Linked DNA regions of Oligoflexus sp.. The protein of the gene in region 1 interacts with the protein of each later gene in a pairwise test. Links are inferred from orthologs where the notes say so. Each region holds a gene or a part of one and is shown in the gene's direction. Other genes may lie near its edges.

Region 1 (5,030 bases):
CCTACTGGTATCCGCGTCGCAACAAGAGCATGTTTGAAGCCGGCGACTCTCCATTGCGGAAACTGGATCAGTGGTTGAACAGCCAAGGCAAGGGCAGCAAGATCGTCGAATGGGAAGAGAATAGCTTCGATGGCGCCGCTGCGGAATGGGAAGGCCTTTGCGATGCCTGGGCCATGGCCGCGATCACGACGCCCGAGCCGCAGAAGGATGTGAACATTGATGGCGTCAACTTCACGCCGAGCGATCTGAAAGCTCTGACAATCAAGTATTATGAAGGCTATAAGCCCAAAATCTACGGCCGCCGCTATCAGGGTCTCGCCGCCACCGATGGGCTGATTCAGGATCTGCGCCCCGAAGCGTTCCATCGCATCGTGGAAGAATATCTGGGCAAGCAGAAAAAACCCATCGTCATCGACGAGGATCCAGGTCCCGAGATCTGGTCGAAGCCCGTCTTCCGCATGGCCGTGAACATCATGAAAGATCCGAACAGGCCCCAGGCCCTTGTCGTGAAAGCCTTCCCCTGGATGACCCGGCAGCGCGCCAGCGTCGATAACTCGGCGACCAGCCTTGCTTCTGACCTTGCGGCTCCGACTTATGAATATCGTCTTTATTACGAGGCCAAGCCCGATGCCAACGGTCGGCTGAAGATCATCGCGGGCGAGTGGATCGGTCCAAGCCTGAACTTCCATCCTGATATGGTGTTCCTGCCTCAAGGCAAGGACAACAAGGATCAGTACAATCCCGAGTTCAAAAAATACAATAGCGACATCCGAAAACTTCTGGAAAAGGCAGGGATGTTCTAACCCTGACCGTCCAGCTGTTTAGTATAACACCATCTTTGCATAAGGATTACTTCGATGAAAACATTCTCCATGTCTGTCCTGGCGCTCAGTTTCGCAGTTTCTGCATCGGCTTTTGCAGCTCAAGGCGGCAGCCAATCTTCGATGAACCTCGAAGGTCTGAAAAACAAGTGTACTGAGCTTTCAGCCAACGAGCAGCTGAAACCTTTCAAAGCTGTCGTGACCTGTAAGCAAGTGACCACCGAATGGCGCCCAGCTGCTGAAGCGCCAAGCGTAGAAGTGCAGAACACCAAGCAAATCGGCGCTTCATTCAGCCTGAAAGGTTACGCAGTACCCTTCCAAGCTGAAGACGTGGAAGTAGGTCCAGCCACCGCCGCTTGTACTGTGTTGGAGCAATATAAATTGACTGTTCCAGCTGTTGACATCGAACTGGATTGCGCAGGCCTTCAGGCCGTTCAGAAATTGGCTGACCTCTGCGGTCCAGTCATCGACGAGCGTCTGACCGCTGACCCCAGCATCCAAATCGAAGAGAAAACTGGCGCAACATTCAACAGCTGCAATCCTAACTCTCAGGTCCAATAATCTGTTCCGCTTCTGACTCCATTCCAGGGAGGGGGTTCAAAGTCCGATGGAAGGATTTTGAACTTCCCTTCCTATTACCTTGTGGGGGAATGGAGTCCCCAGGAAGTTCGTATGGGGCATGGCCGAAGGCGCTTTGCCGAAGGCGCTTCGCCGTCGGAATTCATCGGTCATACCGCAACCATGTCATCTTGAAATTTTGTAGGGATTACATCGTTTTGAGGACGGATCGAGGAAGAGAAGAGGATTCAGCTCATGAGCGAGCTGAACAGAGCGCCAGCGGCCAGACGGGACAGGAGGTCCTGGGCCCATTTGCTGGTCTTACGGGATTTTTCTTTTTTCATACCAATAACCTTTCTTGTAAGCCCGACCATTCGGGCATTTCACAGGACGATGGTAACGCTTCTTTATTGCGTTTGAAAAGTCACAAAAATTCGCTAACTGGCTATCCACCGCCTGTTTGCGGGTTTATCCCGGGGCTGTCAGCTGGGCCAAGTCTGTTAAATTTCTTGATATCTTCCTCTGCTGTCCCTTAGTCTAGGGATGGAAACACCGTCCTCAGGCGAATTATCGCCGCCTGCACAAAGGAGCTTTGCCATCATGTCTGAAGCAGTCTCGGGTCTGGAACCCGCACTCCTCTGGAAGCACTTCGCCGCCATATCCTCGATACCGCGCCCGTCCAAAAGCGAGGCGGCCGTTGCCCGTTATGTCATAGAAACCGCTCAACGCACGGGCTGCAGCGTCGATCGGGATGCCATTGGCAATCTCCTCATTCGAAAACCAGCGTCTCCAGGGCGTGAAGGCGCGCCTTCGATTTGCCTGCAGGGGCATCTCGATATGGTCTGTGAAAAGAATGCGGAGACGGCTCACGACTTCAATAAGGACCCCATTCGCCTGCAACGGAACGGGGGCCACATCAAAGCCACGGGCACCACGCTGGGCGCCGATAACGGCATCGCTGTCGCCACCAGTCTCGCGCTCATGGAGGACGAAAAAGTCCAGCATGGTCCTTTGGAATTCCTGCTGACCATTGATGAGGAAACCGGTCTGACGGGTGCCAAGCTTTTGGATCCGAATCTGATTTCCTCGCGCATCCTTTTGAATCTGGATAGCGAAGAGGAAGGCGCTCTCTACGTCGGCTGCTCGGGTGGCCGCGATACCAATGGCAGCTGGAAACTCGCCTGGGAGAAAGCCCCGGCGCGCAGTCACATCGTGCGCATCAGCGTCAAAGGTCTGAAAGGCGGACACTCGGGTCTTGATATCGACAAACAGCGCGGCAATGCCATCAAGATCGCAGCGCGGGCCGCGGTGCTTTTGACAGCACGCGGGGCGCGGGTTTCCGCTTTCAACGGCGGGAATAAACGCAACGCCATACCCCGTGAGGCTGATGTCACGCTTTATCTGCCGCAGGTGCAGTGGGATGAATCGGTCCAGCTGATGGAGCGTTTCCAGGAGGTCATCCAGGCCGAACTTCAGGCGTCTGATCCTGGCGTGAAGATATCCATAGCCCAGGTCAAGACCCGGCGCGGGAAAGTTTGGGCCCGCGCGCTGCAGAACAAGATCCTCGCCACCGTCGCGGCCATTCCGCACGGTGTGACGAAGATGAGTGCCGACATTCCGGGCCTCGTGCAAACATCGAGTAACCTGGGTGTGATTCGCAGCACGAAAAATGAAGTGGTGATCTCGACCAGTCAACGCAGTTCCGTCGCTTCGGAAATGGCCGATGTCGCCTACACCGCGGCGGCCTGTTTGCAGCTGGGCGGAGCGAAAGTGGATGCAGGCGTCGGTTATCCGGGTTGGAAACCCAATCTGGAATCACCCGTGCTGAAGCTGGCCCAGGCCACGTTCAAGGAACTTTATCGTCGCGATCCGGCTGTGAAGGCGATTCATGCTGGTCTGGAATGCGGGATCATAGGCGAGAAAATTCCGGGGATTGATATGGTTTCCTTTGGGCCGACCATCGAAAACGCTCACTCCCCGGATGAAAGTGTGGAAATTGCGAGTGTGGATCATTTCTACCAGTACCTTCTGCGCATGCTGGATAGGCTGTCGGCGTCGGCGTAAGCCTTCTGCGCAGCCGAAGGCCGTCTATCGGCGTCCGCCTCACACGGCGTTCGCCTCTGTCGGCATGCAGCCGAAGGTTCTCTCCCAAGAAAGAAAAAGGGCAGGTCGGCCTGCCCTTGATCTTATTCCATCATTTTCTTTCGGATATAATTGCCGGATTCCGTCAGATCATTCGTGGTCCAGCCGCCTTTAGGATTGGCACCCGGCTTCAAAGCCGAAGCGCTTTCATTCTTGTCAAACAGCGACCAGTTCGCCCAGCTCAGCTTATGCTGATCCATGAAGGCCATCCAGCGATCCGCTTCCGCGAGGTCGATGTTGCCGTTACCCGAAGCGTCGCAGACACCAAATTCCGTGACGAAAAGGGCAATACCCTTGTTCAAAGCATAGGTAGCCTTATCACGAAGGTCCTGGCGGTGCGTCCCGGAATAGAAGTGAAGGGTATAGGCCACATTCTTATCCTGAACCGGATTATCCGCAGCCAGGTCCACACGCTGCGACCAGGAAGGGCTGCCGACGATCACAAGGTTCTGAGCGCCTTTCGCGCGGATCGCTTTGGTCACCGTCTCAGCATAGGCCTTGACCTGCTCCCAGCTGTCGTCCAGCGGCTCGTTGTAAATCTCAAAAATCACATGGGGATTGTTCGCGTAAAGACCGGCCATCTCGCTGAAAAACTCCACAGCCTTGGCCGTGTTGCGCGTGGCGTGATGATCATGCCAGTCGATGATCACATAGATGCCTTCTTTCATCGCAGCGTTGACGATGGTTTTCACCCGGTCTTTCTCGGCATTGGGCTGGGTCAAATAACCACCATCTTCCACACCCATGGCGGCCCGAATCAGCGTGGCCTTCCAGTCTTTCTTAATGAAGGTCACGGCATCGGAATTCCAGAAATTCCCTGACCAGTGACTCCAGAAAAGACTCATTCCTTTCAGCTGAATGGGCTTCTTATCCTTATCCACGATCTTATTCCCGGAAACGCTCAGCATGCCGTGCTGGGCCACGAACGACCCCGAGGTAACCGGAGGCGCGGGCGTGTTCGGCGTTGGCGTTTCTGGAGTCTTGCCACCAGGAATGGCGAGTTCGGGTTTCACGATGACATCCGCGCCGTCACCGACAACGGTGCCAATCGGCGTTGAGCCGCCGATGGAACAGACTTGGACCGTTACGGAATAAGTCGGCACGCGAATGTTATGCTCCTTGGCTCTATCATTGGGGCAGGATTCATAGATCGCTTTGCCCTGAGCATCCTTATAAGTCAGGAGCAGTTTATAGTCACCATAAAGCACCTTGGTCTTGGCAACAATGGTTTGACCTGCAACTTTCTGGTAGCTGCTTTGCACGGTTTCCGGGGACGGGCGCAGGCGTTCGAGTTTGAAATCGAAGCTGCCCCAACCACCCTTGTCGAGTTCGACGACCTTCACATCAGAGAGAGTCGAGGAGTTGGAACGATCCAATTCGGGACGGGTCATCTTACAGTTGGTCAGGAGGAGGCTGCTGAACGCAAGCACAGGCAAAATTCGAGAGGTCTTCATGTGTGTCTCCGCAGTCAGGGCAACAATGGGGTCTCAGCTCAGAACAGGTGCCTGA
Region 2 (4,966 bases), on another replicon or contig:
CTCGCGGCACGGAAAAGCGATCAGGATCTCATTGATGCCTTCAATAGCTTCCTGGATGGATGGAAATCGAGCGGCGGCTACGACGCGGCATTCAAGGCCATGTTCCAGGATCTGACCTGGAAAAAACAGTTCCCCAATCAATTCTGAGTTCCCATGCATCCACGCGCATTACCCTGGCTTTACACCCTGCTCAGCATCGCATTAATCGCAGTGCTGGGCGGGCTCCTCGTTTATAGCTTCGTCAGTCTCGACTACGATTGGGATTTTCGTTTTCTTTTGGATTATATCTGGGAACCGGAAACCAATGCTCCCGGCCTTATCCTGCAGGGCCTCTGGGGCACCTTTTATATCAGCGTGCTCTCGATTATCTGCGGCACCCTGCTCGGGCTTCTCGTGGGCCTTCTGATGATCGGTCCTGAACCCGTGTCCCGGCATGCCGCCACCCTTTTCGTTGATATCTTTCGCAATACGCCCGTCCTGGTGCAGCTCTATGTGATGTACTTCATCGTGGGCACGGCCTTCAGCCTCAGTCCGGAAGTCGCGGGCATCTTAACCCTGAGCCTTTTCTGTTCCGCCTATGTCGCCGATATTTTCCGCGCCAACGTCGTGGAATTTGAACGAGGCCAGCTGGATGCCGCCAAAGCCATGGGTCTGAACCGTTGGCAGATCGCTTCTTCCATCATGGCGCCTCAAATTCTGCGGCGTATGCTGCCGCCTCTGGTCGGGCAGTTCGTGAGTCTCGTGAAGGATAGTTCGCTGGTCTCGGTCGTGTCGGTCACGGATCTGACGAAGTCAGCCATGAATGTGGTGTCCGTGAGTTTTCGCAGTTTTGAAACCTGGTTTGTCATAGCTGTCATCTACTGTGTGCTGAACTATAGCCTCAGCAGCTACGGACGCTATCTGGAAAAACGCCTGCGGGTCGGTGCGCGATGAAAGGTGCAGCTCCCATGGAAGCTTTGATTCGAATGCGTGCTGTGTCCAAGTCCTTCGAGGGCGCACATGGCTCGCATCATGTTTTGCGTCAGCTCGATCTGGATGTGTTCCAGGGCGATCGCCTGTGTTTGATCGGTCCCTCGGGCAGCGGAAAGTCCACCTGTCTGCGCGTGATCAACGCCCTGGAAACGATAGAAAGCGGCAGCGTGGAAGTCTGCGGGTTCGACTACGAAACGAGCAAGCTGCCCGTGCATCGGATCCGCCAGCATACGGCCATGGTTTTTCAAAGATTTGAACTCTTCCCGCATCTGAGTATTCTGGATAATGTGGCTCTTGGGCCCCGACTTGTGAAAAAAGTCGGGCGTTCGGAAGCCGAAGCCAAGGCCGTGGATCTTCTGAAAAGAGTCGGCCTTGGCGATCACCTGCGGAAATATCCTTCGCAGCTTTCCGGCGGTCAGCAGCAGCGGGTGAGTATAGCCCGGGCGCTGGCGATCGACCCGCGTGTTTTGCTGTGCGATGAGCCGACCTCGGCCTTGGATCCCGAGCTGGTTCATGAGGTCACCGATATTTTGCAGGAACTTGCCCAGCAGGGCATGACCATGCTGATCGTCACGCATGAAATGGCCTTTGCTCGCCGTGTGTCGACGCAGTGTTTGTTTTTGGATCAGGGACAGATCGTGGAACGATCAAGCCCCGATCAATTTTTTGAAAATCCCAAGCATCCGCGCCTGCAGCAGTTTTTGCAGGTGATCCGCGTTTAAGATCAGGAGAGCGATATGAAGAGCGGCGCCCGGGTTCAGTTTTCACCAGAAAAAGTCGCGGCTTTGCAGGCGCGTCGGCAGCGCATTATCAAGGCCCTGAACGGTGGCCTTCTTTTGGCTGCTTCACGTCCGGCCTTTCATAAGTATGATTCCTCGTACTTCCGCTATCGGCAGGACCCCAACTTTTATTATCTGAGCGGACTTTATACGGAAGACCAGGGCGTGGTCCTGCTCGTCTCCGGGGACAAACCGCAGTCCATCCTCTTCGTCGAAGACCGCGACTCTGCCACCGAAATCTGGAACGGACCCATGATCGGTCTGGATGGGGCCGCTCAGCTGGGCTTCGATCAGGTCTTCTCGATCGCGGATTTGCCGCGCGTGCTGCCGGAGCTGATGCAGAACGCGACCATGCTTTACACGGATCGTCAGCATCACGAAGGCGTCGAGCGCATCCTGAATGATATCGTCTATCGTCAGCGCATCGCGTTCGATGGACTCGAAGTCCGCGATTTCTGGGGCTTCCTCGGTGATTTCCGTCTCATTAAAGACGCCTATGAAGTCGAACTCATGCAAACCGCCAATCGCATTTCCGCAGCGGCCCATAAACGCTGCATGCAGGATGCGCATGCGGGCATGACCGAACTTGAACTGCAGGCTCTGCTGGAACTCGAAATGAAGTGCGGAGGCTCACCCTTCACCGCCTATCACAGCATCGTGGCCAGCGGCAGCAATAACTGCTGCCTTCACTACAATGTCAACAGCTGCAAGCTGGAGGCCGGTGACCTCGTTTTGATCGACGCGGGCTGCGCCTATGAAGGCTACGCTTCCGATATCACCCGGACATGGCCGGTGGATGGGCACTTCACCGATGATCAGCGGGCGATCTATGAAATCGTTCTGAAAACCCAAAAGTCCATCATCGACATGGTGAAGCCCGGGGTTAAAATCCCGGATCTGCAGGAAGCTACGATCAAAATGCTGACCGAAGGTCTGATCGAACTCGGTGTCATCAAACTCAGCTACGAGGATGCGCGGAAGAACGATACCTTCAAAGCCTGGTATCCGCATGGCGTTTCGCATTATCTAGGACTTAACGTGCACGATGCAGGGCGTTACGTGGTCGAGGGCCAACGCCGGCCATTGGAAGCCGGTATGGTGATCACCATCGAACCCGGTATTTATATTCAGCCGGGTTCACCCTACGCGGACGGCCGTTGGCACGGCATCGGTGTAAGAATCGAAGATGACATCCTCGTGACAGCGGACGGTTATCGTAACCTGACCCACTGTCCCAAGGAAGTCGCGGAACTGGAAGCTTTGCGCTAGAAAGAGGGGGCTCAGCCCCCGTGCCTTTGTTCCAGCACCTTCACGGCATCACTCAGCTTCAGCCCGCGGCCTTTCAAAAGCACCATCAGGTGAAAGATCAGGTCGGCCGCTTCACCGAGCAGTTCTGCATCACTCGGGGCCATGGCCGCGAGGGCGACTTCCACACCTTCTTCCCCGACTTTCTGAGCCATTCGCTGCACGCCGTCCTCAAAGAGACGTGTGGTGTAGGATCCTGCGGGGCGCTCTTCATAGCGCTGATCAATGACCCCTTGCAGTTGATTCAGAAAATTCACGGATGGACTCTTAGGACCGAAGCAGGTCGCGCAACCTGTGTGGCAGGTGGGGCCGATCGGGTCGACTTTCACCAGCAGCGTGTCCTGATCGCAGTCGAGCGCTACCGACTTCAGACGTAGAAAGTGCCCTGAGGTTTCCCCCTTGGTCCAAAGCTTTTTTTGCGTCCGGCTGTAGAAGGTCACAAGACCTGTTTCGACCGTTGTATTCAAAGCCTCGGGCGACATGTAACCGAGCATCAGGACGCTGCCTTCGCGATCGTCCTGAATCACAGCTGGAATCATCCCGCCGACTTTTTCCCAGTCGATACTTGCGATATCCATCATAAACGAACCTCCACACCGGCTTTTTGCAGCCAGGCTTTCAAATCAGGAATCTGCACCTCACCACGGTGAAAAATTCCAGCCGCCAGGGCCGCATCCACGCGCGCCTTATGGAAGGCATCCAGGAAATCCTGCGGTTTGCCAGCTCCACCGGACGCCACCAAAGGCACGCGGCAAAGGTCCCGCGCCGCCTGCAGCTGGCGAATGTCGTAACCGGCCCGCGTGCCATCGGCCGCCATGCAGTTCAGAACGATTTCACCCGCGCCGCGATCCTGGACCTCGCGAATCCAATCGAGCGTTTTTTTGCCGGCACTTTGCGCGGTTTTTTCGCTGCCGGTATATTTCCAGATCATATAATCGCCATCCTGTTCGATGGAGTCGATGCCGATCACCACGCACTGGCTGCCGAACTCATCAGCCAGGGCATTGATCAGCCCCGGATTTTCAATCGCAGGGGAATTGATGGAGACCTTGTCCGCACCTGAATGCAGAACGCGGCGCGCGTCGTCCACGCTGCGAATGCCGCCGGCCACGCAGAAAGGAATATCAATCACGCGGGCGGTGTCTTCGATCCATTGGGTCGATACCGTCCGGCCTTCCGCGCTGGCTGTGATATCGTAAAACACCAGCTCATCCGCACCGGCATCACGATAGCGCCGGGCCAGATCCAAAATATCACCAAGGATCACGTGATCCTTGAACTTCACGCCCTTGACCACCTTGCCGTCGCGGACATCCAAACAGGGAATGATTCTGCGGGCTAGCATTGCAGGGCCTCCTCGAGTGAAATGGTGCCTTCATAGAGCGCCTTGCCAATGATGGCGCCACCGACGCCGTCGGCCTTCAATTGCCGGATATCTTCAACCTTATGCATACCGCCTGAGGCGAGCACGCAAAGGCGCGGATATTCGGTCTGCAGTTTTTTATAGAGCGCGAAGTTCGGGCCGCTCATCATGCCATCGCGTTTGATATCGGTACAAAGAACCTGATTCAAACCCATGCCCATATAACTATCGAGCACTTCATGCGCCGAGATTGAGGACACCTGCTGCCAGCCATGCGTGGCCACGCGCGGTTCACCGCTGTCATCCAGCATCACATCCAGACCAAGGGTGATGTGCTCAGCACCATAGGTTTCAAAAATTCTTTTGGTCAGCTTCGGATCCTGGATCGCAAGGCTGCCGATCACCACGCGTTCCACGCCGGCTGAAAGCAGAGCCTCGACATGCTCGACGGTCCGTACGCCGCCGCCGACCTGAAGCTTCAAGGGGACTTCGGCGGCCAATGAACGCAGAAGATCAACCTGCATCGGCCGGCCTTCGCGCGCGCCGT

What was found. The genes of interacting proteins can lie anywhere in the genome.
Region 2: the proteins of VFO10_RS30950 (region 1) and VFO10_RS06085 interact in binary tests that used the Escherichia coli proteins (3 or more experiments, as listed by UniProt). The link is inferred for Oligoflexus sp. from one-to-one orthologs.

The regions. Positions count from the first base shown.
Region 1 is NZ_DASTAT010000145.1:72,510-77,539, reverse strand. What follows is about bases 1,292-4,211. They hold VFO10_RS30950 (aminoacyl-histidine dipeptidase), read left to right. Parts: upstream 1,292-1,979; coding sequence 1,980-3,443; downstream 3,444-4,211. Other genes in these bases: VFO10_RS30945 (glycoside hydrolase family 5 protein), read right to left, coding at 3,566-4,211; VFO10_RS30955 (hypothetical protein), read left to right, coding at 1,292-1,382. In the rest of the region: VFO10_RS30960 (hypothetical protein), read left to right, coding at 1-803; more of VFO10_RS30955, read left to right, coding at 858-1,291; more of VFO10_RS30945, read right to left, coding at 4,212-4,975. UniProt on the Escherichia coli protein: Dipeptidase with broad substrate specificity. Requires dipeptide substrates with an unblocked N-terminus and the amino group in the alpha or beta position.
Region 2 is NZ_DASTAT010000027.1:31,514-36,479, reverse strand. What follows is about bases 1,009-3,864. They hold VFO10_RS06085 (aminopeptidase P family protein), read left to right. Parts: upstream 1,009-1,709; coding sequence 1,710-3,020; downstream 3,021-3,864. Other genes in these bases: hisF (imidazole glycerol phosphate synthase subunit HisF), read right to left, coding at 3,634-3,864; hisIE (bifunctional phosphoribosyl-AMP cyclohydrolase/phosphoribosyl-ATP diphosphatase HisIE), read right to left, coding at 3,032-3,637; VFO10_RS06090 (amino acid ABC transporter ATP-binding protein), read left to right, coding at 1,009-1,694. Outside these bases: VFO10_RS06100 (transporter substrate-binding domain-containing protein), read left to right, coding at 1-147; VFO10_RS06095 (amino acid ABC transporter permease), read left to right, coding at 154-933; more of VFO10_RS06090, read left to right, coding at 948-1,008; more of hisF, read right to left, coding at 3,865-4,401; hisA (1-(5-phosphoribosyl)-5-[(5-phosphoribosylamino)methylideneamino]imidazole-4-carboxamide isomerase), read right to left, coding at 4,395-4,966.